DNA from 4 places in the Peribacillus sp. RS7 genome. Region 2 is predicted to be linked to each of the others. Evidence: riboswitches for the same ligand, from Rfam matches in the RefSeq annotation. Region 2 holds a riboswitch; each other region holds the start of a gene.
What was found. Region 2 has a riboswitch for cobalamin ahead of ACDZ29_RS15990 (ribonucleoside-diphosphate reductase subunit alpha). Riboswitches for the same ligand answer to the same signal wherever they lie in the genome.

Region 1 (7,371 bases), 1.0 Mb from region 2:
TCGCGGATCTTCCAGATGGAAAGTTGAAGATAATCGCGTCTGATGTTTCGAATGGTCAGATGCTTATTTTGCCAGATGATTTGGAACGCTATGGGATGTCTCCTGCTGATTTAAAAGTTTCAACTGCCGTAATGATGAGTGCCTCTCTACCATTTTTCTTCCGTCCGGTTATTTGGAAATCAAAAGACCGGAAAAAATCCTACATTTTAGATGGTGGTTTACTTAGTAACTTCCCAATATGGATATTTGATACAGACAATCCTCGTTTTCCAACATTCGGATTCCATTTTGTGAAAGATGAAGTTAACATAGATCCGGTTATACCAACGCCAATTCACCTTTTTAAAAATATATTTAAAACGATGCTTCAAGCCCATGATTTACGACATATGAACGAAGAAACGATTGAACGCACGATTCAAATTCCTACTGGCGGCATCAACGCAACGGATTTTGAACTGAATGAGGATGAAATCTACTTTCTCTATAAATCAGGCTATACTTCTGCAAAAGAATTTTTGTCGATTTGGGATTTTGAACAATATAAGCACAAACGGATGCAAAGAGTAAAAAATAAGTAGGAGAAACATTACGCTATCGTTTCAAAAGGGTGAAAGTGGGGGACAAGGAGCTGTTACCACGGCTCTTTTTCTTATTGAACTAACGATCAATAGTTTAATATGAGGCATAGTTGTCTTGAGCTTAAAAGCAATAAATGGAAATACGAAATCATAAAAAATTAACAAGAGATATTATTTTAGAATTTTTTAAATGGATAAACGGAAATAAAAGATTAAAAAAAGAAAACAACGTTGGAAGAAATATATACCATAAATGAATTCCCTTACCAGATTCAGGAGATGGATCAATCGAACAAATCGTTTCCGCTATAAATTATGAAATTTAATGAACAGATCCTCAAGGAGAAGAGGTGGGAGTAACTCAATGTCACTGTGAGGATTGGACGACGATGAGCCAGCCCTTCATAAAAAATATAGTTGTAGTAAATGTGCGAAGGGATGGAATCACCACATCAAATGAAAACAGTATTCCGGGTGCTTATTAGGAAGTAGTGGAAGCTCCGTTAACCATCACGGCTTCCATTAAGATTTTGTAATACCAATAGAAAAGTAGATTCAATAGCGCCAAGCGAACAATTAATGTCCCACTTATCTAGTAAACTACATGCTGCTTTATCAGGTACGTATATGGCCGTCCCACATGTATCAGGAGCGCTTGCTTTTCTTATAGAAAAATGATAAAAAAACTTAACCGCCGGTTAACGTTGCCCGAGATTTTTGAGATACAATGGTCTCTAAGCCCTTCCGGTAGCAAAACTAGAGATGGAAAAGAATCGTGGGCTAAAGTTTGTTATGATTTTACTATACAAAAAAACGTCAATCAATTTTCGCCATTTGGCATAAAACGTTAACTAGGAATATAATCCTGAAAATAAGAATAAAGATTGACAATCACAAATCCTCATAATACGATACTTTACAGAATAAACAGAATTATCTTTTTTTATTTTTTGACATAAAACAAAAACTGAGTTTTATATTATAAAACAAAAACCTCCTTGTATATACATATAATCCAAGCGTGAACTCTGGCTTTTTCTTATTTTGGAAGCGCTGCCAATTATGGCGTTTTATATAACAAGGGGGGATAAGGTATGGAAGCAAGAGTGGAAACAAAGCAAGAAAAGCCATTAAATATTGGCCGGAAATTTCGCTGGACCGTTGTCATCTGGTTATTGATTGGGGGAATAATCAACTATCTTGATCGGGCCAACCTCTCCATTGCAGCTCCCGAAATGATGAAGGAACTCGGACTAAGCGTGACCGAAATCGGGTTGTTGGGAACCTTTTTTTCTTGGAGTTATGCATTAATGCAGCTTCCTTCCGGATGGCTGATCGATCGGTTCGGGACCAAAAAGGTGTATACAATCGCGCTTATTTGGTGGAGTGGCGCGACCATTTTAACGGGAGCCGTTCATAAAATGAGTTCATTTATTGCTGCACGGATTTTACTTGGAGTGGGAGAAGCACCGTGTTTTCCTACGATGGCTAAGATCACATCGTATTGGTTCCCTAAAAAGGAACGAGGCTTGGTAACTGGAATTTGGGATTCTTCGTCCAAATGGGGACCAGCCATTGCACCGCCACTTCTCGTTTTCATTATGGTGACTTTTGGGTGGAGAGCGTTGTTTTATATAACGGGTGTGATCGGCATCATCTTCGCAATCGGTTTTGTTATTTTTTATAAAAATCCTGAAAAAAGCCAAAAACTTTCCAAGGAGGAATTTGAATACATTAAGTCGGAAGGTGGTGGAGTAGAGCAAGGCATTCAATCATCAAAAATAAAATGGGGTTCGTTATTTAAATATCGAAGCGTGTGGGGGATGATTCTGGGCTTCTTCTGTACCATTTGGATCTGGAATATTTTCCTTGTCTTCCTTCCCCTTTATTTGTTTGATGTCCATCATGTCTCACTTAAAGAAATGGGTATATATGCTGGTATTCCTTGGCTTGGCGGAATCTTTGGCAATATTTTCGGAGGATATCTTACTAAAAAATTGGTTGACAAGGAAATTACTACACCTATTAAAGCAAAGCGTGCCTTAATTAGTATATGTGCCATCTCGGCCGCAATTGTTGTATGTGCAGTTCCATTTGTCAAAGGGCTCGCTATTACCTTAACATTACTGACCCTTGCTCTTTGTTTTATTTCTGCCATTACAGGCAGCGCGTGGGCACTTGCCGGTGACATTGCCCCTCCTTCTATGGTTGCTTCTGTAGGTGCAATTCAGAATTTTGGCGGTTATTTTGGTGGAGCCTTTTCCCCTGTTGTGGCAGGCATGATAGTGGATGCTACTGGTTCTTACTCTCTTGCCTTTATATCTGGCGGTTTAATCGCCGGATGCGCCGCAATCTGTTATTGGTTTATTGTAAAACATCCTATTCAAGAATAGTGTAACCGAGGAGGACATAAATTGATGCCAAAAGTGTATATTGCAAGACCAGTACCGGCCGAGGTAGAGGCGAAGGATTGCCAGTATGAAAAATGGAACGGCGCTGAACCCATTACCAGAAGCCAGCTGTTTAAGCAAATTTCCGATGCGGAGGGACTGCTCATCACCGGAGAAAAAATAGATGATGAACTTCTGGACCATGCACCATGTCTAAAGGCTGTCAGCAATATCTCGGTAGGCTACAACAACTTTGATCTTGAGGCAATGAAAAAGAGAAGCATAATCGGTACAAATACACCTGATGTTCTCGATGAAACCGTGGCCGACCTAGCTTTAGCCTTAATGCTCTCAGCAGCCCGTCGTATACCGGAACTGGACAAGCTTGTAAAGGATGGCAAGTGGGGAAATAAAGGCGCTGAACCCCTCTTTGGCGTTGATGTTCATGGAAAAACATTGGGCATCATCGGTATGGGGAGGATTGGGGAATCTATTGCAAGACGAGGAAAATTCGGTTTTAACATGGAAGTTTTATATTATAATCGGCGAAGAAAATTCGAAGTGGAGGAAACGCTCAGTACAACCTATTCCTCTTTAGAGCACCTTTTACGGGAATCCGATTTCGTTCTTTTAATGGTCCCTTATACTCCGGAGACGAGGCATCTTATGGGACGGGAGCAATTCGCACTGATGAAAAAATCTGCGATCTTTATCAATACATCCCGCGGTCAGACGGTGGACGAAAAGGCCCTCATAGAAGCACTGCGAACTAAGGAAATCCTTGCAGCTGGTTTGGATGTATTTGAACAGGAACCCGTATCGCCTGACAATCCGCTTTTAGCCATGCCGAACGTGGTTACCCTGCCGCATATAGGTTCAGCTACTCATCAAACACGATTTGATATGGCCATGCTTGCGGCGAAGAAACTCGTTGCAGCGGTTACTGGAAGGGAGATAAGCAATGTTGTCCCTGAATTGAAAGGACTTCAGTCACTAAAATAGTAAAAATTCATTAACTCAGCAGAAATATTAGGTTGTCCATGACAATTTAAATGAAGCGTTGATATTTGAAAACTCACACCATTCATAAACTTAGATGAGATAGATTGTTTGTTATTAAATGAAGGACATTAAAGCAAAATTTGATAAAAAGGCATCCATTCATTTTGGATGCTTTTTAATGGGGAGAAAGAATGTGATCAAAATGACCCTAAGTAATTTGTTCACGGCACAATTCCAATAAACAAAATAAAACGTAGAAAACTATACTGAAGCCTTATGTAAGAAGTGATGATCATTTTCATTAAATAATCCAGAAAAATTAGTCCACGAGTCCAAGAATTGAACACGAGGTGGTTAAGTAAGGGAAATATACTGCATGAAATACACAGTGATCATTAAAAATAATTCCAATATAATTCAGAGAGATAGTTCCTACAGCTATCATGATTGAATGAAGTTAGAAAGATTAAATCAAATTTCATTCCTGTTTTAGAAATATTGTACATTTGGTTCTTTTTCATGCTCAAGTAAATTCAATAGTTTATCCAGTTCCTGGCTATTATGTAATGTTTTTGGAGAAGTTAATCCATATGTCAATGCGGTAGTTATTAAATCTTTCCTCAATATCTCAATTTTTTCATGTAATGCTTCAATACTTACCAATGCAAAATCCCTCAAGTACTTTCTTTTATTGTTATGAATCTATTATTACATAAATTAGGTTGCTTTCAAATACAAAGTAAGTGTTCACTTATAAAAAATAACTTATTCGGGAGGGAGCAATACAAATCTGAAAATGAAAAATCTACATACTATCATTCATATATGTCGTTACAAATAACTGTTTGTATAAGATTATTGCCTCCGTACAAAACGAACCGTTAAAAAACATCAGGATCTTAATTTGATATGGCATAAATTTGTGATAAGGAATATAATTTGTATTAGGTAAACTTTTTGATTTTATTTTCATATAGTTAATATCCATTTTTAGAGAGCTGTAATCGTAAAACCGTATAATATAGGAGAGTTTTTAATATTTGTTAAATTCTTAAGAATAGATATTTATTCTCCTTTTTACTAACTGTTTTTCGTTTATTGCTAGGATGGAAATGAGTAGTTGCTGAGTTGCTGAGTTTATCAAAAATTAATTAGAGATGAAACTATTAAAGTGTTAAGAAGCATCAAGAGGTTTTGACTTAATAATTTTAAGATGGACAAGCTCTATATTTTACTATGAAGATGAGGAAAAATTTCATATTTTATTGGAATGGGTATATTCGTTTAATAGCGAATATTTAAAAGGGAAGCCGGTGCAAAATCCGGCACGGTCCCGCCGCTGTAAGGGTGAGTCCTATGCAAGAAAGTCACTGGATAATATCCGGGAAGACGCATGGAGATGATGAACCTAAGTCAGAAGACCTGCCTGTTCTAGAAATGCTGTTAACCTACGGGAGATAGGGAGGTGTTAGAGTGCTAGAAGACGAATTTGTTCTTAATATATAAGCATTTCTGACCGTTAAATCTGGTTGGAAATGCTTTTTTGTATTTCGTGATTTTTCAAATAGTTAAAATTCCATAATTGAAGGTGAGAAAGCATGTTTATAAAACGGTCTAATTTATTCCATTCTTTTGTTGGACTACTAGTAATTTTCACAATCTTAGTTACAGGTTGCAGCAACACAACAATAGATCAAGAAAGTACATCAGATAATGAAAAGCAAAAAGTTGTTACTTTTTCATGGCCTGGGGATATAGGTGACTTAAATCCACACACATATTTTCCGAATGAGTTTTTTTCCCAGGCTATGGTATATGAATCCCTTGTTTATTACGGTAAAGGTGGAGAAATTCAGCCTTGGCTTGCGGAGAGCTGGGATATATCGAAAGATGGAAAAGAATATGTATTCCATCTAAGAAAAGATGTTAAATTTTCCGATGGTTCGCTATTTAATGCTGCAATCGTCAAGAAAAACTTTGATACCATTTTAGATAATCGCAAACAACATGAATGGGTGGGATTAATTAACCAAATCAAAGATACAAAAATAATAGATGAATATACTATTAAACTTATTTTGAACAACGCGTATTATCCAACTCTTCAAGAACTAACTTACATCAGACCTTTGAGATTTGTAGGAGAAGCTGCTTTTCCTGACAGCCAAAACACATTTAAGGACGGACTCAAGTCTCAGATTGGCACTGGACCGTGGGTATTGAGCGAGTATAAGAAAAATGAGTTTGCTGTTTTCAAAAGGAACGAACATTATTGGGGCACTAAGCCTAAAGTAGATAAGGTGGTTGTTAAAGTCATTACTGATGGAGAGTCAAGAGTGTTAGCTTTTGAGAAAAAGGAACTCGACTTTATATTTGGAAACGGGGTCATCAGCCAAGATTCATTCCAATTTTTGAAGAATTCAGGGCAATATGAAACCAAATTGTCAGAACCTACAGCTACAAGAACGCTGCTTCTTAACTCAAACAGAGAAGCGACTAAAGATCTTAAAGTTCGGTTAGCTCTCCAACATGCTTTTAATAAACAAGCTGTTATCGATAAGATCTTTTATGGTATGGAAAAAAAGGCTGATACTTTGTTTCCACCTATTTTGCCTTATACGAAAATTAATATAGAGCCATATGAGTATGATGCAGAAAAAGCAAAAATGTTATTGGATGAAGCTGGATGGAAACAAGTGAAGGGGAAACCATTTAGAGAAAAAGACGGAAAAGAATTGCAATTGGAATTACTGTTTAATAGTACAGATAACATCCAAAAGTCAATCGCAGAATTTACACAAGGTGATTTTAGAAAACTGGGAATAGATGTTAAGTTGACCAGTCAGGAAACTAATACTTTTTGGACAACGGCATTTCAAGGTAAGTTTGATTTATTATTTACAGCAACATGGTCTGTACCGTTTGATCCACATTCCTATTTAGCGTCTATGACGACTAATTCGGAAAATGGTAGTCCAGATTATAACGCTCAATTAGGGTTGCCAGTAAAAAAAGAAATAGACCAGAAAATTAAGAAAGTATTATTAACTACTGACGAGGAAGATAGAAAAATACTGTATTCAGATATATTAACGACATTGCACGAACAAGCCATTTATTTACCGATATCTTATCAGTCTAATATAGCGGTGTATCAAAAAAACATTAGTGGAGTAGATTTTTTACCTCAAGAAGCTGAGGTCCCTTTAACTTCAATTGATGTTAATTGAAATAGGGGATACTTAAAAACAACTTAAGGAGTGCTACATGAGTTGGTTTATTTTTAAACGTCTCACAAGTTTAATTCCAATATTATTCGGAGTTTCGCTCATTACTTTTATCTTGCTTCACTTAATTCCTGGAGATCCGGCAGTAGCTTACTTAAGGGCGTCACATAT
Region 2 (7,371 bases):
CACACTTATGTTTGCCGGAAACATTCCCGGACAGACACAAACGATACCAACCGCGATTTATATCGCCATGGACTCAGGGAATATGACATTGGCATGGCTATGGGTTGCGGTAATCATCGTCATTTCATTCATTATGCTTTTTGTCGTGACGTACATAAAATGAATGCTGTTTCTCGAAGCTGCTTATGAAAAAGAGAGGTGCGGCCTCTATGTCTTCTTTATGGGTGAAGCCGTTTTTTTCATAAAGCTTCCGCGCAGGCAGGTTCATTTTACCGGTCGATACGGATATCGTATCCCAGCCACCTTGTAATTGAAGAGCAGTCAACAGGGTATCCGCAATACCCTGCCGAAAATAATCGGGGTGGACGACCATTCGGCAAATACGCATTAGCCTATTTTCCTTTGTATAGGATATTGCTCCTGCTAAGGCATCCCCCTTTAAAAAGCATATGAACGATTCATTACATTGAATGAAATGTTCATATGTTTCCAATAATGGAGGGATATCGGCATAGCCGATCATATCCGCTTCCACCTTATAGGATGCTTTTTGAAGTTTATAAAGCTGCCGGCCATAATCGGAGTCCAAGTCCCGAATTTTCATGATCAATCAAATCACTCCCTTTCATTACATTATAATGGAAGAGGGAGATTATTGTTTCTTATCAGTCTGTGTTATAATCGACAAACAATATGAACTAATGAAATGAGGAAGAAATTTGTTAACATTTGAAGAAAAATTGAGCATCATTGAAACTTTTCCGGAATTACAGCGAAAAGACGTTTCATTGGGACGTGTGAATTTCCATTATCCGGAAAGTGTCCAGGAGAAAAAGATCGTCGTTCAGCATTTGCATCCTAATGGAAATGGATTCGTTTACGCCGGCCATATGAGAAAAAAAGATACTGACCGTAAAGGGTTCATCAATATACGTGACTATAATGAAGCGGAATTAAAAGAACTAATCAAAAAAAGCATGGAATATCTTTCTGAACCTCCTGTTGAAATCGAGGAAGAGGAAAACGAGTTCGCTAGGTTGGAAGGAACATGGATTGGCCGTGAAAAGCAAGAGCTTTCACTTGAAAGGGAAGACCAACTTTGGAACGTGTATTCAGGTTCGAATCTGGAGGAGTGTTTCGAGAGTCCAGTAGAGGCGGAACGCTACTTATTGGACGAAGGCTTCCGTCAAAGCAAGAAGCGGAAAATGTAGAATTTTAGGATAATTTGTCGGTTGAATTACTGTGATAATCATGTTTTTTTTGGATTTCCCATGATATAATATGAGTAATTATTTTTGTTCGGAATAAGTTTGATAGAAGGATTTACTGTTATAGGATTCCTCTTGAAACATTATCCAGAACCAAAAATAGTAATAAAATGGATTTTTCCAAACACAGGAGGAACTATCATGGTACAAGGTAAAGTAAAATGGTTTAACGCAGAAAAAGGTTTCGGTTTCATCGAAGTTGAAGGCCAAGACGACGTATTCGTACATTTCTCAGCTATCCAAGGCGACGGCTTCAAAACGCTTGAAGAAGGCCAAGAAGTTTCTTTCGAAATCGAGCAAGGCGCTCGTGGACCACAAGCAGCTAACGTTCAAAAATAATTGAACGCATATAAAAAAAGACTCCGATTCTGGAGTCTTTTTATTTTTTTCCTTGTAAGGGAAGCCACGTTCATGCTTCTTTTTTTTCGGCCATTTCCTTCAATACTCTGTCCAATTTTTCTTCGATCCGTTTTGAACGATTAAAATGCCCTGTCAGGTAAAACACAATGAATATAACGAATACGACAAGCACTAGCATAAAAAGGATAGGCAGGAACTGAGTTATATTATCAGACATGTTTAACTCCTTTTTTCCTTCATTATACTTCATGTTCACCCTTGCTATGATACACGGAACTAAGTTTATTTTTAAAAAACTGAAAGGGATATGCGAAAATGCATATCTCCTTTCAGTCAGTTCTGGAATAGCGAGGCGAACTTTTGAAGTCTGGACAAGTCCGATTCTTGATACATTTGTTCTATCTTCAATGTCACCAATAACTGGCTCTTGGCAAATAACATGTCCCGGAAATGATCTACCGCCCCACAAAAATGATTGTAGTTGGTTTCACCAGTTCCGAATACTCCCGTTTTAAGATGAGCAATTGACAGCTGCTCCAGTTCTGTATAAAGTGCTGCTGATTTAGCAGGCAGCTCGCCGTTTCCCCATGTATAGGTACCAACGATCAATGCATCGTAATCCGGTAATGTACGTAAATCGAATTCATTCATTCGATATAGTTCAGATTTAGGTAATAGGGAAGCGATGGCTTCAGCAAGCGCTTTTGTATTGCCTCCGGCAGAATGATAGACAATGGCAACTTTATAGCTCATCGAACCCATTGCTGGCATTTACTTGACTGTATGTCCTAGACTTCTGTTCGAAGAAATCGGTTTTGGTAAGGCCGATGGATTCATCATCGAACGTTTTGATCCATGGCATCGGGTTCTCGCTATATTCTTTATACAAGTTTTCAAGGCCTAGCATGCGTAACCGTTTGTTGGCTATATATTCGATGTATTCATTGAATTCTTCCAAATCGAGATCGGCTTTGGTTTGGATATCTTCAAGCATATATTCAGACCATTCCTTTTCGAGTTCGACGGCTTTTTCAATCGTTGTATAAATGAACTTCGTGTTTTCTTCATTATTTAACTCAGGATATTCATACATCAAGATTTGAACGAGCATTCCAATGAAATCGAAATGGACCATTTCATCGCGATGAATATAGGATATCATCGTAGCCGAACCGGTCATAAGGTTCTGGCGTCCTAAATTATAATAGAAAGCGAAAGCCAAATAGAAATAAATCCCTTCGAGGTTCGTTGAATGGATCAGTGCCTCGAATAAATGCTGGGGGCTTGGATCGTCCACGAACGTTTGATAGGCATCCACGATCGGTTGATTACGCTTTATTACTTCAGGATGTTCTTTAATGCGGTCGAAAAGCTGTTTTTGCTTGCCTACTGGGATCAGGGAAGCAAGGATATAGGAATAAGATTCATTATGGATGGATTCCTGCTGGGCCATATTGGCCAGGATAGCTTTTGCCGCCGGATCTTTGATGTACCGAAGGATTTCTACTAAAGTGGGCGTTTGTAGACTGTCCATTCCAGCAATCATCGTAAGGATATCAAGAAAAGCGTCCTGGATATCCTCGTCCAATTCGCCCCACTGCTTTTTATCCTGAATCATGTTCACGCTCGATGGTTTCCAAAAGTTATTGATGAGCTGAGTATAGGTATCATAGAATTTTTCATACTGAATATCGTTCCAAAGGAGAAAGCCTGAAGCTTCTCCTTTGAAAACACCTGTCGCTTTAGTTGGATGCGTTGGTTCCAGCATCCGGATCTTTTTGATATGATTTGTCATTCGTGAAAACTCCTTTAAGAGTAGATTACTGGGTTATGGTTGTCGTTAACTTGAACAGCTTTCGCAGGCATTGTCATATTCGGAAGAAGTTGAACGAACATAATATGTTGATTTCAACCCGGATTCCCAAGCGGTTAAATGTATATCCAATAGGACCTTGGCTTTGATTGTGTTGTGTACATACAGATTAAAGCTGATTGCTTGGTCAATATGGCGTTGGCGGGCAGCATTTTGCCTGATGCTTTCCAGTTGATCCAAATTAAATCGGGTCTTTTTATAATATTCATACGTATTTGGCGTCAAGCCTGGTGCGGTCACCTTGAATTTAAAGTTTTTCTTTTCTTCGTAAAATTCAATTTCATACAAAGGATCGATCCCATCCGTGGAATTACCGATCTTGGCGGTCGATGAATTGGGGGCAATGGCCATTAAATATCCATTACGGGTCCCGTGTTCCTGGACGTTTGCTTTTAAATCCATCCATTTTTGATCCGTATAGTCACGCAGTTCGAAATATTCCCCTGTATGCCAATCCGATCCTTCGAAATATGGGTACGTTCCTTTTTCCTTAGCCAATTCATTGGATGCCTTGATCGTTAAGTAAGCGATCTTTTCGTATAATGCATCGGCATATTCAACAGCCTCATCCGATTCCCAATAAATATTCTGTGTGGCAAGTAAATGATGCCATCCAAACGTTCCTAAACCAATTGCCCGGTAACGTTTGTTCGAGATGGATGCTTGCTTGACCGGAAGATTATTCACATCGATTACGTTATCCAGCATCCGGATCTGAATGGGAATCAACCTTTCCAAAACATCGCTGCTCACCGCACGGGGCAAGTTAATGGATGAAAGGTTGCAGACAACGAAATCGCCGCTTTTACGAACAACAACGACATCTCCATCTTCTGTTTCGTATTCATCCGTGATCGTCGAAGGGCTTAAGTTTTGAGCAATCTCGGTGCAAAGGTTAGAACAATAAATCATACCTTTATGTTTATTTGGATTCTTCCGGTTCACTTCATCGCGGTAGAACATATATGGTACGCCTTCTTCTAATTGAGAAATCATGATGCTTTTCATGATGTCCATCGCATTGATCTTTTCAAAGCTATAGTTTGGAAGCGAACCATTTTCTGCGGCTTCTACAGCAAGTGCATAATGATTCCTGAAGCTTCCTTCGCCTTTCTTCTCGTCGTAAAGGTCTTCAAGTGAGAATCCAAGGGTTTGCTTGACGGTATGCGGATCGAAAAGATACCATTCTTTTCTGTCACGTACAGCCTCCATGAATAAATCAGGAATGCATACACCCGTAAAAATATCATGGGCTTTTAATCTGTCATCCCCGTTTTGCGTCTTCAAATCAAGAAAGCTCATGATATCTTTATGCCAGGCATCCAAGTAAATCGCGATGGCACCTTTACGTTGCCCCAATTGATCGACACTGACAGCTGTCTGGTTGAATAGTCGAATCCAAGGAGTCGTGCCGGAACTATTTCCAGAGAAACCACGGATATCGGAACCAAGCGAGCGGATCTTACCAACGTAAAGACCGACACCGCCGCCGAATTTTGATACTTTTGCGGCATCGTAGTTAGATAGGTAGATACCATCAATGGAATCTTCAATTGCGTCGATAAAGCAAGAGCTTAACTGTCCATGCGTTTTTCCTGCATTGGAGAGTGTAGGTGTCGCAACAGTCATATAAAGGTTGGACATTGCCCAGTAAGCTTCTTTGATAAGTTGCAGGCGGTGCTCCGTTTTTTCCAATCGCATGATTTCCATCGCGATGATCATGAAGCGCTCTTGGGGCAGTTCGTAGACCTTGTCCTTTTTTGGGCGGGCTAGGTAGCGATCGTTTAATAAGTAGATGCCTATGTAAGAAAATAATTTATCCTTTTCCGGGTCGATCACCGAACCCAATTCCTCAATTTCCGCTTTCGTATAAGAAGAGAGCAGTTCTGATTTATAGATGGGGTAACGCTGGCCTTCTGAAAGTTGGGAGAGTTCCGTGATCAGTTCATAGAATGGGCCATAACTCATGCCTTCATAACCTCGATTGGCTTGTGCATCCCTATACATCGCATTCAACAGTTCTGCTGCAGCAACGAACGTCCAATCGGGAGCATCGATATCGACACTTTCCAGAGCGAGCTGAATCAGTTTCTTTGATGCCTGTTCTTCGGTTGAGTCACTTTTGCGATCAAGCCATTTTGTAAAACGCTTCTTGAACTTTTCCATATCGAGACGGCCTTCAAATTCCTTCGATAACATCTCAAGCTGGATGGAATTCGTGTCGGTGTCATTTTCACTTATGGTAGAGTTATATGTTTGAGTCATTAATAATCCTCCTTGTAAACTTCCGCTAAAATAAAAAAAAACCGCCCAATGAATTGAGCGGATCAAACGATAGAATAAAAGAGCCATGAAAAAATAGCCATTATGCTATCGTTTCATCATCTCAATCCCCGAAGAATAAGAAACGTGAAAAATTCAAGGCAGGTCTCCTGACTCATGATCATCCTACTTTGAGTCCTTCCCGTATAGAGAGCTATACAGTGGTTTCTCATTTCGTCACATTTACAGTTGCGGGGACAGTTCCGGGTTCGCACCGGATTCCCTTTTCAGCCATCGCTGGCACCTTGGATTACAAAAAATTCTATATATAGTTATTAGTGTTGTTTATGTAATCAATATCTAGTATTTCTGCTTATATTATCGTAAGCCATATACGATGATAATTCAACTAATATATTTGAGAAAAACCAACCCTTATCTATTGACAAAGAGAAGGTAGAGGGTGAAAGAATGAAAGATTTTATTGGGGAATGGGTAATTCAAGCACTGAATTTAGGGGATTTTGTGTTAAAATAAAGTGTATAGTAAAGGTGGCTCTCCTTTATTGCGATAAGGGGATTCGCGGAAAAATATTTATGAAAAAGGAGATAAAATCTTGGAAAAAGTATTAGTTTTTGGACATAAAAACCCGGATACAGACACAATCTGTTCAGCAATCGCTTATGCAGATCTGAAAAAGCAGTTAGGTATCAACGCTGAACCAGTTCGTCTTGGTGAAGTGAATGGTGAAACTCAATATGCGTTGGACCACTTCAAATTCGAAGCTCCTCGTCTTGTGGAAAAAGTGGCAGGGGAAGCTGATGGCGTGATCCTGGTCGATCACAATGAACGCCAGCAAAGTGCTGAAGATATTGACCAAGTACGTGTGTTGGAAGTTATCGACCATCACCGCATTGCTAACTTTGAAACAAGCGATCCTTTATATTACCGTGCGGAACCAGTTGGCTGTACGGCAACCATTTTAAATAAAATCTATAAAGAAAACGGCGTTGAAATCCCAAAAGCGATTGCAGGTCTTATGCTGTCTGCCATCATTTCGGATTCTTTATTGTTCAAATCGCCGACCTGCACGGAGCAAGACGTTGCAGCAGCTATGGAACTGGCTGATATTGCGGGAGTCAACGCTGAAACATATGGTTTGGAAATGTTGAAGGCGGGAGCTGACTTGAGCGACAAAACGATTGCCCAGCTTATCACTCTTGATGCAAAAGAATTCTCCATGGGCATGGCTAAAGTGGAGATAGCTCAGGTCAATGCTGTTGATCCGAACGAAGTCCTTGCTAAGCAAGCCGAACTAGAAGCAGCCATTGAATCGGTCATCGCTGTGAAGGAATTGGATTTATTCCTATTCGTAGTAACGGATATCCTGACCAATGATTCTGTTGCCTTGGCTCTTGGTAAAGCAGCCAACGCAGTGGAAAAAGCATATGACGTTTCATTAAACAATAACATCGCAGTCTTAGAGGGCGTTGTATCGCGTAAAAAACAAATCGTGCCGGTCTTAACGGGCGTATTCAGTAAATAATATAGGGAAAGGGGTGCTCATTAAAAACGTGGGCATCCTTTTTCTGTACATGCAAAAAAAGA
Region 3 (7,371 bases), 1.2 Mb from region 2:
ATAAGGTCAAGGATGGGGATGCATTCCGTGGCGGTCCTGCCTATTATATGGAAAAAGCATTGAATGCCCGTTGGATGGGGATCGCGTTCGCTGTGTTGATTTCGCTTACATTTGGACTTGCTTTCAATTCGGTACAAGCCAATACGATTACAAGCGCATTCAACGAATCATTTGGAATTGAAAAGTGGGTTACGGCAATCATCCTGGCTATCGTAACGGCTGTCATCATTTTTGGCGGGATCAAAATGATTGCAAAGGTATCTGAAGTTATCGTTCCCATCATGGCAGGAGCCTATGTGATAGTGGCGTTGATCATCATCATCATGAATATTACCGAGTTACCGAGTGTTTTTGCTTTGATCTTTGAAAGTGCATTCGATGGAATAAAAGAAGTGGCTGGCGGAGTACTGGGAGCAGCCATGATGCAGGGAATCAAGCGCGGCTTGTTTTCAAATGAAGCCGGGATGGGTAGTGCACCTAATGCTGGTGCGACTGCTGATGTCAGTCATCCTGTCAAGCAAGGGCTCATTCAGTCTCTGGGTGTTTTTGTCGATACGCTCATCATTTGCAGTTCGACTGCCTTCATCATTTTGTTCTCAGGTCTTTATACATCGAAGGAAACGGATGGAATCGTTCTTACCCAAAATGCCCTTGGAACCGCATTGGGATCTTGGGCTGGCATTTTCCTTGCCATCATTGTACTGTTATTCGCCTTTAGTTCCATTGTGGGTAACTATTATTATGGAGAGTCGAACATTGGCTTCATCAATGAAAATAAGGTTTGGTTAAACATCTATCGTATCGCAGTTGTAGGGATGGTGATATTCGGTTCGCTTGCCTCACTGAAATTTGTTTGGGGACTGGCTGACTTGCTGATGGCCCTTATGGCCATTATCAACCTAATAGCCATAGCATTACTTGGGAAAATTGCATTTGCTGCACTGGCGGATTATCAAAAGCAAAAGAAAAGTGGGAAAAATCCTGTCTTCCATGTGAACAATATTAAAGGTTTGAAGAATGTGGAATGTTGGGGTGACCCAAACGATAATGTGGATGTGAAGAAGGAGGCCTAACCTCTTATTAAGCTTACATGTAAAGTCCTTGAGAAGGGATTTTGCTTGTAAGTTTTTTTGTGAATCAATTGATTGAAAATAAGTAGAGTCAGCCTTTTTTCCTCCTTTTTTTATCATTATTGAATATTGCTTTGTTTTTTACACAAAATACCTTTGTCTTTATTACTGCTGTCAATCGATGATTGGACAATTTGAAAACTGGGAGTGAAAACAATGGATAGCAAGCAATCAAAAAATGAATCTTCAGAAATCGCAGGAAGAACATATGATGTCAGCGATTATAAACGGGAAGATACTTTATCTTCTGGATTGGCTACAACCCACGAACAAGTTTCGGATACTTATGCGGAAGGCGAGATAAAAGCTGTCATTGATGATGTAAACGGAAAGGATATCGAGATTAAAAAAGAAGAATCTGAGGAAGAAAGGAAATGACTTGTTTTTTGGTTAGGGTCAAGAATTTTCGACTGATATTTTAAGAATATAATGATTTAATCCCCTAGCTTTTTGAATGATGAAAGAAGCTAGGGGATTTTAATTAATAAATTTTTTCTGTCTCGATTTTTTGAAGCAATTCTTCCTTCGTTCTGGGGACAAGTTCCTTTTCTCCGGGTATTCTTGATTGAAGAAGGGCTTGAAACATTTCAAAAACCCACGGCTTCTCGAGATGAGCCTTCATCAAAATGTCTTCATCATGAAAAACGGATACAGGGTCCCCTTGGTATATGACCTTACCATCGTTCATGACAACGACTTCATCAGCCCATTGATAGGCTAAATTAACATCATGAGTTGATAGAATTATCGTTTTGTCTGGGTGGTGGATACTGTCCAGCAGAGCCATGATCTGTCTGGAGAAATAAGGATCCAATCCAGCGGTAGGCTCGTCTAAGAGCCAGACATCGGGTTCCATGGCTAGTACCCCGGCAATGGCGACACGTTTTTTTTGCCCTAAGCTCAAAAAATGGGTAGGTTTGTCTTTCATTTCCGTTACTTCCGTTTGATCCATCGCCCATTGCACTTTCTCATGGACTACATTTCTATCCCATCCTAAATTCATCGGTCCAAACGATATATCCTGTTGAACATTAGCGGAAAAAAGCTGGGAGTCGGGATCTTGAAAAACGATTCCGACTTGTTTTCGTAATGATAATAATGCTTTACGGTCATATTTCATTTTCTTGCCTTTAAATCTGATCGTTCCTGATGTTGGTTGTAAAAGACCATTTAAATGGAGGAATAGAGTCGATTTACCGGCTCCATTATTGCCTAATAATGCAATCTTTTTACCTTGTTGAATCAGTATTGAAAGATCTTTTATCGCGAACGTCCCATCTGCATATTGATGCGTGAGGCCCTCTATATTAAAGATATGCTCTTCCATTTTTGAATTGCCTCCAATTTACATATATCCATAAATAAGGATTAAGCTTCCTAGTATTACAATGGCGATCAGCCAATTGCGTGAGGAAAAGGTATAAGTATCCTCGATATAAGAAAGGTTCTCCTGATATCCTCTTGCGTTCATGGCCATCGTCAATTGCCCAGAGCGCTGGAATACTCCCAAAAATAATGATGAGGTTAGTAACCCGAGAGATCGAATGCCTTGCCTTACCGAACCATATCCCAGTCTTGAAGCTTGTGCTAAGTGAATGGCCAAAGCTGTATCTAAAAAAATAAAGATGAAGCGATAGGTCAATTCTATTAAATCGATCAATAAGGAAGGGACTTTAAGTTTTCGCAGTACGGATAGAATGACGGTAATGGGTGTAGTCAAGGTTAAGAAATATAAACAGCTTATACTGCTAAATACGACAGTGATCAAATTGATCACTGTACCAATGCTGCCATCGCTGATGAAAATTTGCCAATTTCCGACTTTCCAGGACCACCAAATATTCGGCATCGAAGTAAATGTACTGGAGATAGAAAAAAGGATGGTAAGTGTGCCTGATACTAGAAAGAATCCTGGTAATAAGAGTAATTTCAGATAATACGAAGGCGGGATTTTTGCCACAAAAATGATTAAAGCGCTCATCACCATAAAAGTGATGAGCGAAACGGCCAAATCCCTTACCGTTAACGAAAACAGCATAAGGGAGAGTGCAAAAATCATCTTTTCCAACGGATGTACATCCTTTAGCCCATTGAAATAGGCATATTTATCAATGAGTAACATGTTTCGATTTTTCGTTCATTTCTTGTTTGGTTTGTTTATTCCTTTGTCTCATTACGCCAATGAAGTATCCAATGAAACCAGCTCCGATTGCAGCTTGCAGCGCAAATAATAAGCTCTCGGTTTCTGCACCTGGCGGCTCCCAAATACTATTGAACCAAGGCTTGTATTCCGGCTGAATTTTAGTGATGGCTTCTTCAGCTTCGCCGTCGGCACCGCCAAATTCCGTTCCTTGTTGGGTTATTAACGGTATGGTGGCAAGAATGACGACCAGGAAAAGCAGCAATAAACTTTTTTTCATGTTAACGTGCCTCCTTAGATAAAACTCGCAGCAATTTCAATTCGCCTAGATTGTATTTTTTTAGGAAATTCATCACAACCACTGTCAATAATCCCTCGCTGATTGCCAAGGGAATTTGGGTCAGGGCAAATATTCCAGCAAATTTATTGAATGAGGCCTTGAATCCACCTACCTCGGATGGAAAAGCAAGTGCAAGTTGAACGGAAGTTACCACATAGGTTCCTAAATCGCCAAAAGCAGCTGCCAAGAAAACGGCCAGCGAAAAAGACCATCCCAATTTAGTTGCGCCCTTGAAGACAAAGTAAGCAATGAAAGGTCCGCATACAGCCATGGAAAATGCATTGGCCCCTAATGTCGTCAATCCTCCGTGAGCCAGTAGAACAGCTTGAAATAATAGAACGATGGAGCCTACGACACTCATGGCCAATGGCCCGAATAATATGGAACCTAAACCAACTCCGGTAGGGTGTGAAGAACTTCCCGTAACGGAAGGAATCTTCAAGGCAGATAATATGAATACGAATGCACCCGATAGACCGAGCATCATTTTTGTTTCTGGGTTTTCCCTTACTTTGGACCTAATGGACCGGTAACCCAAGATTAGAAATGGAAGGGTCACGGCCCACCAAAATATGGCCCATTCAATTGGTAAAAAGCCCTCCATGATATGCATGGCCATCGCACGTTTTGGGACAAGAAGCAGTAAAATGACAAAATAAAGAATTTTCCAATTGACTCTTTTCATTCTTTCTCCTTTCAACACCTTTAATTTTTCTGCCAAAACTTTAGAAGAAAAGCGGCGCCCAACATAAAAAGCACTTCTCTCAAAAGAAAGAAGTGCGTAATGAACAGGAATTTTGCAGCATAAACCAATATGGGCCATTCTGCCTGATCCGCACACCCATCCTCGTAGGCTGAAACAGTTTCACGCTTCATGGCAGGTCTCCTGGCTTAGGTTCATTGTCCCGTTACATCCTTCCCATCTCATTTGACAGTGGATTAATGTTAACGTAATAGGACTTCCCTTTACAGTGGCGGGACCGCTCCGGACTTTCACCGGCTTCCCTTTTAAGCTGAATTCCGAGAAATTCAACACCATAAAACTTATGTAATTATTTCGAAAATTCTCGTATAGTGTACCATAAAGAAATAATTCCAGCTACACTCTCTTTTTTTTTTTTTTTGACTAAGATTGCAGAGAGGAAAGGCTTATGGCTGGATTTACACTATTAAACTTTTCTAAACAGTCGGAATAAACTATTGAATTTTGCTAAAGTTGTTATATGATAGATAAGGTTAGCTATAATTGTATAATAAAACCAAATATTTCATTTTAAAAGTGCTCTTGTGTGAATATGCAAGGGATAATAGGGAAATCGGTGAAAATCCGATGCAGCCCCCGCTACTGTAAACGCTGATGAATTTGTCGATAACCACTGGCTTAAAGCCGGGAAGGGACAAAGTAAAATGAAGCGTAAGCCAGGAAACCTGCTTTTGAAATTGTATGATACTTTTCGGAGGGAAAGGTAGAAGGACTATGACGATTTTGGGAGATTCAGCATATTTGCGGAGGGCTCCTCATTCATATAGTTTTTTAAACCTTGACTCTTATGTTAAGGTTTTTTATTTTGCCTTTTCCCTGAACTCAGGAGGAAGAAGATGACTACTTGGAACTTGAAGGGTACAAATACGCATTTGTTGATTTGCAATGGAAGCAGTTGCATGAAAAAGGGCGGGGAAGAAGTAACTCAAGCGATTCGCGATGAAATTACTTCAAAGGGACTGGATTTGAAAATTCATACAACCAGGACACGCTGTAACGGAAGATGTAAGGATGCCTGCGTTGTGATTGCCTATCCCCAAGGGAAATGGTATAGAGTGGATACGCCTGATTTCGGTCGGGAGATTGTCAGCAATATCGAAGATGGTGAATATGTTCCACAGATGATCTACCAATTCAGTGATGGGGAAATGACGCCTAATCCGGATTTTCCTGCTCATACGGGTATTTCAAAGAACAAATCGTAAAAGGAGATGTCTTAATGAGTACAAACGGTAAATTATTCGTCGTGGGCTTTGGACCAGGGAATTTTGAACACATTACCAAACGTGCTGTCGAAGCCCTTCAAGAAAGTGACTACATCATTGGTTATAAAACTTATGTTGAACTCATTCAGGGACTGCTTACAGATCAAACGATCATTAGTACGGGGATGACTGAAGAGGTATCACGTGCTCAGGAAGCAGTAAAACAAGCGGAGTTGGGAAAAAAAGTGGCTGTCATTTCCAGTGGGGATGCCGGAGTGTACGGGATGGCAGGGTTGGTTTATGAAGTATTGATTGAAAAAGGTTGGAAAGAAGAAACTGGAGTGGGCATTGAAGTCATTCCTGGTATTTCTGCAATCAACTCTTGTGCGTCTTTACTTGGGGCACCAGTCATGCACGATTCGTGTACGATCAGCCTCAGTGATCATTTAACTCCTTGGGACCTAATCGCTAAAAGGGTGGAAGCAGCTGCAATGGCTGATTTTGTCATTGCGCTTTATAATCCGCGCAGCGGCAGGCGGACTAGGCAAATTGTTGAAACACAGAAAATTCTCCTTCGCTACCGTTCGCCAGATACACCAGTCGGGTTGGTGAAAAGTGCTTATCGCGATCGGCAGGATATTGTCATAACCAATTTGAAAGATATGTTGAATCACGATATTGGAATGTTGACCACCGTCATTATCGGTAATTCATCCACCTTCTTATACGATGACAAAATCATCACACCAAGAGGTTATCAGAGGAAATATACATTGAATTCGGAAAAGCAAACATTGAAGCCGCATCAGCGTCTGCAAAAAGAAGCAGAACCGTGGGCATTAGATCAAGAAGCCGATTCCATGCAAGAAACCTTAAACGAGCCTGCTGGAGGAGTTGGATTACTTACAAAAGCACCAGAAAAGAAGTCCGCTTCTTTTGAAATGGCAATGGAAGCCTTGTCAAGAGTGAAGGGTCAAACCGTTCAGCAATCCATTAAGCCGATTGTCCAGCAAAAAATGGAGTCGGTATTCGAACTTGCCGTAAGTCCAGGTGTGGCGAATAAACAATTCACTCCCAAACAAATGATGACACTTGCGGAAGTTGTCGGGGAAAAGGGAACGATGGAATACACGCCAAATCATAAGATCGTTTTAAAGATCCCGACAACGGACCCGGAAGTCATTACGGGGAAATTGCAATCAGCAAACTTTCTATTATCGCCGATTGGAGATGTACTGACATTAAAAGCCTGTGATTTCTGTGATGGTGAAAAAGCGGAATCCATACCATATGCGGATGAAATACACCGGGTGCTTGGCGGAATGAAAATGCCTAAGGAACTGAACATCGGATTTAATGGGTGTGGAATGGCTTGTTATAGTGCCGTGATGGATGACATCGGGATTGTTTTCCGAAAAGGGAAGTTCGACTTATTTCTTGGAGCTAAACCGGTTGGAAGAACGGCCCATCCAGGTCAGCCGGTAGCTGAAGGCATTGAACCGGAACGGCTTGTTGAATTGATTACGGACATTGTCGGGGAGTATAAGCAAAATGCCCATCCAAATGAGCGGCTTTTTAAATACTTCAAACGTTCAAAAAAGATACAGAATTTTTCTTATCAGGACATTGCTCCCAAAATAAACATAGAGCCTGCGCCTTGTGAAGACTAATCAAGAGGGGGAAAGTAAATGAAAGCAGTTTTGTTTGTAGGACACGGAAGCCGCCTGGCTTCGGGAAACGAAGAAGTCGTTCATTTTATTAAAAATATGATTCCGGCAATGGATGACAGTTTT
Region 4 (7,371 bases), 1.2 Mb from region 2:
CCCTTTATGTACATCAAAAGTAACAGAGTCCAAAACAGCTTTGTTGTCATATCCACCTGTTAACCCTTTAACTTCAAGCATCCATCTTACCCTTCTCTCCGTCTCTTTAATAAAATCAGCGCGAATGCGGGTGCCCCGATAAGTGAAGTGATCACCCCGATTGGCAGTTCCGATGGGGCAATGATCGACCGTGCTACAAAGTCCGCCAATATTAGGAATCCGCTTCCTACCAGCAATGACAACGGAAGCAAATGTTTATGGTCAGGTCCCCAAATCTTTCGGACAAAATGAGGAATGACCAATCCTACAAAGCCAATCGCCCCTGAAACGGCAACGGCTGCCCCTGTCAACATCGAACCGGCTATCAAAATCCACATTTTCCGCCGCTTAACATTAACACCTAAGTGTTTTGCCCGGTCTTCCCCGAAAGTCATCGCATTCAATTCGCTCGTATTCATGATCAAGATCAATGAACCAATAATAAAAAACGGCAAAATGATTGCAATATAATTCCAGCCGCGCATTGAAACGCTTCCCATCAGCCAGCCGATGATTTGTCTTAATTCATCACCAGTCAGCGCAATCATCAATGAAATGAAGGCACTTAAAAACGAGCTGAAAATGATTCCCGTTAAAATGATCGTTTCCACTTTCATCGATCGATCCATTTTTTTTGCAAAAGCCAGTACGCAGAACATCGTGAGCACTGAGCACACGATGCTCAATGCCGGAAGAGTATATAAACCGATGAATGGTAGTGATATATTCAAGAATATTGTCAATACGGCACCGACTGATGCTCCTGATGAAATACCTAATGTGTAAGGGTCAGCGAGCGGATTCCGGAGCAGGCCCTGAAACCCCGCTCCCGAAATCGCAAGCGATGCCCCAACAAAACCCGCTAGCAACACACGCGGCAAGCGGATGTTCATCACAATATTCGTAAGCATTACATCCGGATCAGCTGAAATCGGTAAATGAAAAATCTCCTTGCCGATAATTTGTAATAGTACAGGAATCGGTACTGGCACCGAACCAAAGGAAATGCCTATCGTCATTGCGAATAACAAAAATAATAACGCAATCAAATAAGCAATCATCCATTTAGTTGTCAAATAGGTTCGGATAGACTGATTTGGCAAGTTCCTCTACTCCCTCTATTAAGCGTGGACCGGAACGGGTCACCAAGTCGGAATGGACATCAAAGACTTGGTCATCCTTCACAGCATTTACGTCTTGCCAACCTTTTCGGCCCTTCACTTGACTTACTGCATCTTTTGTATAATAACCATACGTTGTAATGATGACATCCGGATTTGCAGCAATCATCGACTCTTCATCAATTTTTGCCCATCCGTCCAATTCAGCAGCTGCATTTTCCGCTGAAATAATTTGAAGCATTTCATTCATGAAGGTATTTTTTCCAGGTGTATATATCTCAGGTGACGGTGAAACCTCCACAAAAACGGTCTTCCTATCCGCTTCCTTTACGGATTTGGCTTTTTCCTGTATATCCTTGAGCTTCGTTTTCATGTCCGTAACGATTCCTTTTGCCTTATCATGTTCCCCCGTTGCCTGTCCAATCATATCAATAGAATCATAGACTTGGTCAAAGCTTTGTGCATCATTGACTACGAGGACATCAATTCCAGCATCCTTAAGCTGCTGTAAACCCTCATTCGAATTATGGGCACTGGATGCATGGGCAAGAACAAGGTCAGGCTTCAAGGAGACAATCATCTCCGTGTTCATTTCCATTCCGCCAACTTTTTCAATTTCTTTCGTTTCTTCCGGATAATTATCATAGTCGGAAACACCAACAACCTTTTTGCCCAAGCCAAGTGCAAAGACAACTTCCGTATTACTTGGTATCAACGAAACGATTTTCTTCGGTTTTTGTTCTATCGTCACCTTTTCGCCTGTTGCATCTTTAATCGTAATCGGGAAAACTTCCTGTTTGGCATGATTCGTTTCCTGCTTTTCTTTTCCTTCATTAGTAGCATCGCTACAGCCAACCATCATACCTGCAGTCAGCAACATCACCAGTATCAGACCAAAAATCTTCTTCATTTTCATTCCCCACAATCTTTTTTTCTTTTAATTTCTTCACACCTAATAAACAAAACGCATTATCGGAAGATGCACCCCAAAACAAAAGCACCTCCCGTTAAACGGAAGATGCTTGTATGGCAACAATATAATTACGGACTCTTTAGGGTCTGCCACACACCTTCCCATCCGCGTAGGTTACAGGTGTACGAATTTTGGCAGGTCTCCTGGCTCATGGTCATCGTCAACGGCACCTTCCCATATCTCATACAGTGGTAAACATCCGTTGGCTCCCATATACAGTGGCGGGACCGCGCTGGCATTTCACCAACTTCCCTATTAAGTCATTAAGACACCAAATCGTTCATATGTATATAATTTTCACTGCCTTTCATTATACACCATGTAAGAATCGATTATTATATGATTTTTCTGACTTGCCTCGAAATGACCCGTCCACCTTCAGTGATTAGAAGCATTTTCAATCAGGGACGCAAATCCCTCGACTGATAATCCCGGTGAAATCCGAACCCTATGCAGGGAATGCATCCCTTGGTCCCTTGAAGCTCCTCCAGGTTCGGTAGTGACTGCCATCTTGTATCCAGCTTCTTCTGACACCCATAGACTTTCTTCGTTATACCGGCCAACCGGATAGGAAATTACTGTCGTGTCCTGGTCGAGGATACGGTCGAATAGCTCCTTCGACTGAACCATTTCCGCTTCTTGCTGCTCTGCCGTCATCCGGTTCAGCTCCAAATGGTTGATAGTATGACTTTCGATCGAAACCCCATTCCTGCTCATCTCCAACATTTGATTTTCAGTCAGGTGATGACCTTTATCAATGGACTTCCCAATCATGAAGATGGTTGCTTTCATATCATATTCTTTTAATATGGGGAAAGCTTCCGTGTAGTTATCTGTATAGCCATCATCAAAAGTAAGCCAGACGCACTTATCACTTGGCATCCGATTTTCGGTTAAAACGAGGAATGCTTCTTTAGGGGATAATGTATAGTAACCATTCTCCCGAAGCCAAGTCATTTGTGATTGGAATTCCTCTCTTGGAACCCGTAGGCCATTACCTTCAGAAATGCTATGATACATCAATATTGGAAACTGAACCGCGGAATCGGCCCTTATCCAGTTTCTCGTATCGATTTGTTCCGGTTCGTCCTTTGAATCCTGTCCGGTGCCATTCTCCGCTGCCTCAACCACTTCAATGTCATCTTCCGCAATCGGCGCAGCCCTCTTTGTGCCTATACCCTCTAAAATCCCTTGTGAGCATGCAGGTAAAATTAATATCCCCAGCAATGCCACAAACAGTAAAACTCTGTATTTTCCCACTATCATTCTCCTATTTTTTTCTAGTATAATAGTACCAGAAAACCAACCAATAATAAAGTATTCCATTTAATGAAAAAAAAGGAAAAAGCAGAAATAAGAGACCCGCTAAGCGTTTAGATGATTTTTTCATAATTATTATTGCTATTAGCTTGAAAAGTTTGCCTATAAGAAATATAATAAATAAGTCGTCGACTTTTTTTATATGTCCCAGTAGCTCAGCAGGATAGAGCGACAGCCTCCTAAGCTGTAGGTCGTAGGTTCGATTCCTATCTGGGACGCTAATTTTAAAACCCTGTTACAATGCGGTATCTCCGCGTCGTAACAGGGTTTTTTCTGTTGGTATGGCCTTACCTATTTAGGCTTTTGAGGGGCTTCCAATATGTAAAGGTCGGATTTCTATACCGGTATGAGAAAAGCCGGAAGTATCGGCGATCAATACATTATGAAATTAACCATTTAATATTCGTTCAAAACTTTTTGACTCTGTTTAAAGAAATGTTTTAATTAATGATGTTTTTCGATATATATATCCACAAAAAAGTAATATTTTTTTGAAATATATGTTTTAACCTGTCCCATCCGGGTAGATAACTACTGTAAGACATTCTCACCAAAGGAGATGATGTGCACGATGAGTACAATCAGAAGCCAATGGAACAAAGAGAATGACGCAGCGGTGTTTAGTCCCGGTGATCAGCGTTAGAGTCAATTGAAGCGTTAGTCGATAACCAAAATGGGAATTACTAGTCTTCTCGCCCAAAGGAGGAGGATACTGATCATGAGTATTTACAACCTATGGAATCCAGAGAATGATGAAGCAATTTTCAGTCCGGGTGATCAGCAGACATTCAGTACGCTTACACTAGCAGATACGGATAAATACACACATACAACTGACGAAACACTTGAATATGAATTACACGGCACCGTACTGAATGAAATTTAACCCGAAGCAGTGATATATGGAAAAGGATGGAGCGAATGCTCCATCCTTTTCTGCTGTCTTTTACTTTTATATGGATTTCGCCACTTCATCAAGCGGCAATCTTTTGTCTGGAAAGATGGACCTGCCCACAATGAATTTGCCCACCCCGCCCCATGCAAATACCCCCCAAAAAAAAGGCCCTTTCACTATTAAGCTTAAAGTGAAGGACCCTTTTCTTTTATTTATCGAATTTCAGTTTGGCCAAAGCATCCGCTAAGGCAGTATTGATCGGCTCTTCTTTATTTTGCTTTTTCATATAATTGGAGACTTCATTTTTTGATACTTTTTGATTTTTATTTTGCCCTCTTCGTTTATTGTAAGAAGAAAGTTTTTCGTGAAAACCGCATTTACAGGTGAATGTCTGTGCTTCTCCTTGACCGCGCATTTCCATCTTTTTGTGACATTGTGGACATCTGGCATTTGTTACACGTGAAACACCTTTTTTGTGGCCACATTCACGATCCTGACAGACAAGCATTTTTCCCTTTTTACTATTCACTTCAAGCATCAGCTTGCCGCAATCAGGACATTTCGTTCCTGACACGTTATCATGCTTGAACTTTTGGTCACTATTTTTGATTTCTTGAACGATATTTTTGGCATAGGTGCGCATATCGCCGATGAATGCCTGTTTTGGTAGCTGTCCTTTGGCAATCGCTGTTAACTTTTGCTCCCATTGAGCTGTCAGTGCTGGAGATCGTAAGTCTTCAGGTGCCAATTGAAGGAGTTGTTTACCTTTCGAAGTTACATGAAGGCCCTTCCCTCTCTTTTCAATCAGGAAGCTATTGAACAATTTTTCAATAACGTCAGCACGTGTTGCAACAGTCCCAATCCCTCCAGTTTCACCCAGAGTCTTGATGAGTTCCTTGCTTTCCCCTGCCATGAAACGAGCAGGATTTTCCATTGCCGAAAGAAGCGACCCTTCATTGAACGGCTCCGGTGGTTTCGTTTCACCCTCTGTTTGTTTCACAGTCGAAATGGATAAACTGTCACCTTTTTTAACGTTCGGAAGCAGTTGCTCAGCAAGGCCATCTTTAGCTTCTTCCTCGTCGAATTGGTGATCATAGACTTCCTTCCAGCCTGATTTCAGGACGACCTTCCCTTTTGCCATGAACGTCTCCTGTCCCATTTTTGCGGTGACGGTCGTTTGCTCATATTCAAAAGGCGGCATTAATACGGCAAGAAACCTTTTAACGACCAAATCATAGATTTTAGATTCTTTGTCGCTCAGTTTTCCCGGTAGCGGAGTCTGCTCAGTGGGGATGATCGCATGGTGATCCGAGACCTTGCTATCATCCACGAACGATTTATTGGCCTTCATCGGGCTGCGCAGGATCCTTGATGCATACTGGGCATATGGTTTAATGCTGACAGCCTGTAATCTTTCTTTTAGCGTATCAACCAAATCCGTTGATAAAAAGCGTGAATCCGTCCTTGGATACGTCAAGACTTTATGGCTTTCATATAAGCGCTGCATGATCGATAACGTCTCTTTCGCCGAATAACCGAATTTCTTATTGGCGTCCCTTTGAAGTTCCGTTAAATCATATAAAGAAGGGGCAAAACTTTTCTTATGGGCTTTGTTCACTTCCACCACTTCTGCCTTTTTCCCCTTCACGGCTGAAAGAACCTTTTCTGCCTTGGCTTTATCAAATGTGCGGATATCTTTAGATTGGGCATCTTGCCAGATTAGGCGCAAATTGGATTCTGCAGTTGCCGAAACGCCATAATATTTCTTAGGCTGGAATTGTTTTATTTCTTCTTCTTTTTTTGCAATCATCGCAAGTGTCGGCGTTTGGACGCGGCCGCAGGATAGCTGGGCATTGTGCTTCGTAGTAAGAGCCCGTGTCGCGTTCATCCCAACGATCCAGTCCGCTTCTGCCCTAGCAACAGCAGAGGCAAATAGGTTTTCATACTCCTTGCCATCCTTCAGCTTTTTAAATCCATCTTTGATCGCTTTATCCGTTACAGAGGAAATCCAAAGCCGTTTGATCGGCTTCTTTACATTCGCTTTTTCGAGAATCCAGCGTGCAACGAGCTCCCCTTCGCGGCCTGCATCTGTTGCAATGATGACATCCTTGACATCATTGCGGTTCAATTGTGTTTTAACCGATTGGAACTGTTTGCCTGATTGCTTGATCACGACCAATTTCAAAGACGGCGGCAACATGGGCAGGTCCTCAAGGCGCCAAGTTTTATATTTTTCATCATAAGTTTCCGGATCTGCATGTGTGACCAAATGACCCAGGGCCCAAGTGACGATATACTGATCGCCTTCAAAAAAACCATTTCCCTTTCTCCCGCAATTCAGCACTTTCGCTATATCTCTTCCGACCGAAGGTTTCTCGGCCAGTACGACTGTTTTACTCATAGTGACATCCTTTCCCTTTTAAACTGATTCCTCTATTATCTCATATAATTTATGACAGGGCGATAATGCACAGGCATGGCATCCCAAAAACAGATCCAACAGGTATCGATCCATTGAATTTCCCGCCTGGGCTCACTTGTACCCAAGGGGATAAATGTAAATTAATAGATTAGATAGCAATCCCGTGCAGTTTTTAGTATGATGAAACGTAGGGATTTTTTCAAATTAATTGGGAGGTTCAATATAAAATGAGCTTACTTTCTATAGATAAATTAGCACACAGCTTTGGCGACCGTACCTTATTCAAGGATGTTTCCTTCCGCCTGATGGCCGGCGAACATGTTGGTCTGGTCGGGGCAAATGGTGTCGGGAAATCAACGATGATGAATATCATTACAGGACAACTTATCCATGATGATGGCCGGGTGGAATGGACACCTGGTGTCGAATATGGCTATCTTGATCAACATACGATACTTTCAAAAGGTAAATCGATTCGCGACGTCTTAAGGGATGCATACTTACCTTTATTCGAGCAGGAAAAAGCACTGAATGAAGTAACAGAGAAAATGGGGACAGCCACTCCAGAAGAACTTGAAGAACTCTTGGAACAAATGGGTGA

Region 1: another riboswitch for cobalamin. It lies ahead of nikA (nickel ABC transporter substrate-binding protein); the one in region 2 lies ahead of ACDZ29_RS15990 (ribonucleoside-diphosphate reductase subunit alpha).
Region 3: another riboswitch for cobalamin. It lies ahead of ACDZ29_RS21715 (ferredoxin); the one in region 2 lies ahead of ACDZ29_RS15990 (ribonucleoside-diphosphate reductase subunit alpha).
Region 4: another riboswitch for cobalamin. It lies ahead of ACDZ29_RS09915 (ABC transporter substrate-binding protein); the one in region 2 lies ahead of ACDZ29_RS15990 (ribonucleoside-diphosphate reductase subunit alpha).

What each region holds. Positions count from the first base shown of each region.
Region 1 is NZ_CP168135.1:4,225,550-4,232,920, forward strand. Features, by position in the region: gene ACDZ29_RS21190 (patatin-like phospholipase family protein) at 1-581, shown strand, start outside; gene ACDZ29_RS21195 (MFS transporter) at 1,676-2,974, shown strand; gene ACDZ29_RS21200 (2-hydroxyacid dehydrogenase) at 2,996-3,973, shown strand; gene ACDZ29_RS21205 (Spo0E family sporulation regulatory protein-aspartic acid phosphatase) at 4,463-4,651, opposite strand; cobalamin riboswitch at 5,229-5,418, shown strand; gene nikA (nickel ABC transporter substrate-binding protein) at 5,572-7,203, shown strand; gene nikB (nickel ABC transporter permease) at 7,241-7,371, shown strand, end outside.
Region 2 is NZ_CP168135.1:3,179,224-3,186,594, forward strand. Features, by position in the region: gene modB (molybdate ABC transporter permease subunit) at 1-163, shown strand, start outside; gene ACDZ29_RS15960 (GNAT family N-acetyltransferase) at 125-604, opposite strand; gene ACDZ29_RS15965 (hypothetical protein) at 720-1,211, shown strand; gene cspD (cold-shock protein CspD) at 1,410-1,607, shown strand; gene ACDZ29_RS15975 (hypothetical protein) at 1,678-1,845, opposite strand; gene ACDZ29_RS15980 (flavodoxin domain-containing protein) at 1,962-2,399, opposite strand; gene ACDZ29_RS15985 (ribonucleotide-diphosphate reductase subunit beta) at 2,371-3,423, opposite strand; gene ACDZ29_RS15990 (ribonucleoside-diphosphate reductase subunit alpha) at 3,469-5,700, opposite strand; cobalamin riboswitch at 5,906-6,086, opposite strand; gene ACDZ29_RS15995 (manganese-dependent inorganic pyrophosphatase) at 6,380-7,309, shown strand.
Region 3 is NZ_CP168135.1:4,340,861-4,348,231, forward strand. Features, by position in the region: gene ACDZ29_RS21680 (alanine/glycine:cation symporter family protein) at 1-1,073, shown strand, start outside; gene ACDZ29_RS21685 (YozQ family protein) at 1,287-1,508, shown strand; gene ACDZ29_RS21690 (energy-coupling factor ABC transporter ATP-binding protein) at 1,612-2,457, opposite strand; gene cbiQ (cobalt ECF transporter T component CbiQ) at 2,476-3,189, opposite strand; gene ACDZ29_RS21700 (energy-coupling factor ABC transporter substrate-binding protein) at 3,239-3,550, opposite strand; gene ACDZ29_RS21705 (energy-coupling factor ABC transporter permease) at 3,552-4,295, opposite strand; gene ACDZ29_RS21710 (hypothetical protein) at 4,316-4,486, opposite strand; cobalamin riboswitch at 4,469-4,665, opposite strand; cobalamin riboswitch at 4,871-5,061, shown strand; gene ACDZ29_RS21715 (ferredoxin) at 5,210-5,578, shown strand; gene cobJ (precorrin-3B C(17)-methyltransferase) at 5,593-7,248, shown strand; gene ACDZ29_RS21725 (sirohydrochlorin chelatase) at 7,267-7,371, shown strand, end outside.
Region 4 is NZ_CP168135.1:1,930,565-1,937,935, forward strand. Features, by position in the region: gene ACDZ29_RS09905 (heme ABC transporter ATP-binding protein) at 1-81, opposite strand, end outside; gene ACDZ29_RS09910 (FecCD family ABC transporter permease) at 87-1,100, opposite strand; gene ACDZ29_RS09915 (ABC transporter substrate-binding protein) at 1,105-2,070, opposite strand; cobalamin riboswitch at 2,249-2,424, opposite strand; gene ACDZ29_RS09920 (polysaccharide deacetylase family protein) at 2,512-3,393, opposite strand; tRNA gene ACDZ29_RS09925 (tRNA-Arg) at 3,598-3,671, shown strand; gene ACDZ29_RS09930 (hypothetical protein) at 4,172-4,339, shown strand; gene ACDZ29_RS09935 (DNA topoisomerase III) at 4,557-6,749, opposite strand; gene ACDZ29_RS09940 (ABC-F family ATP-binding cassette domain-containing protein) at 6,998-7,371, shown strand, end outside.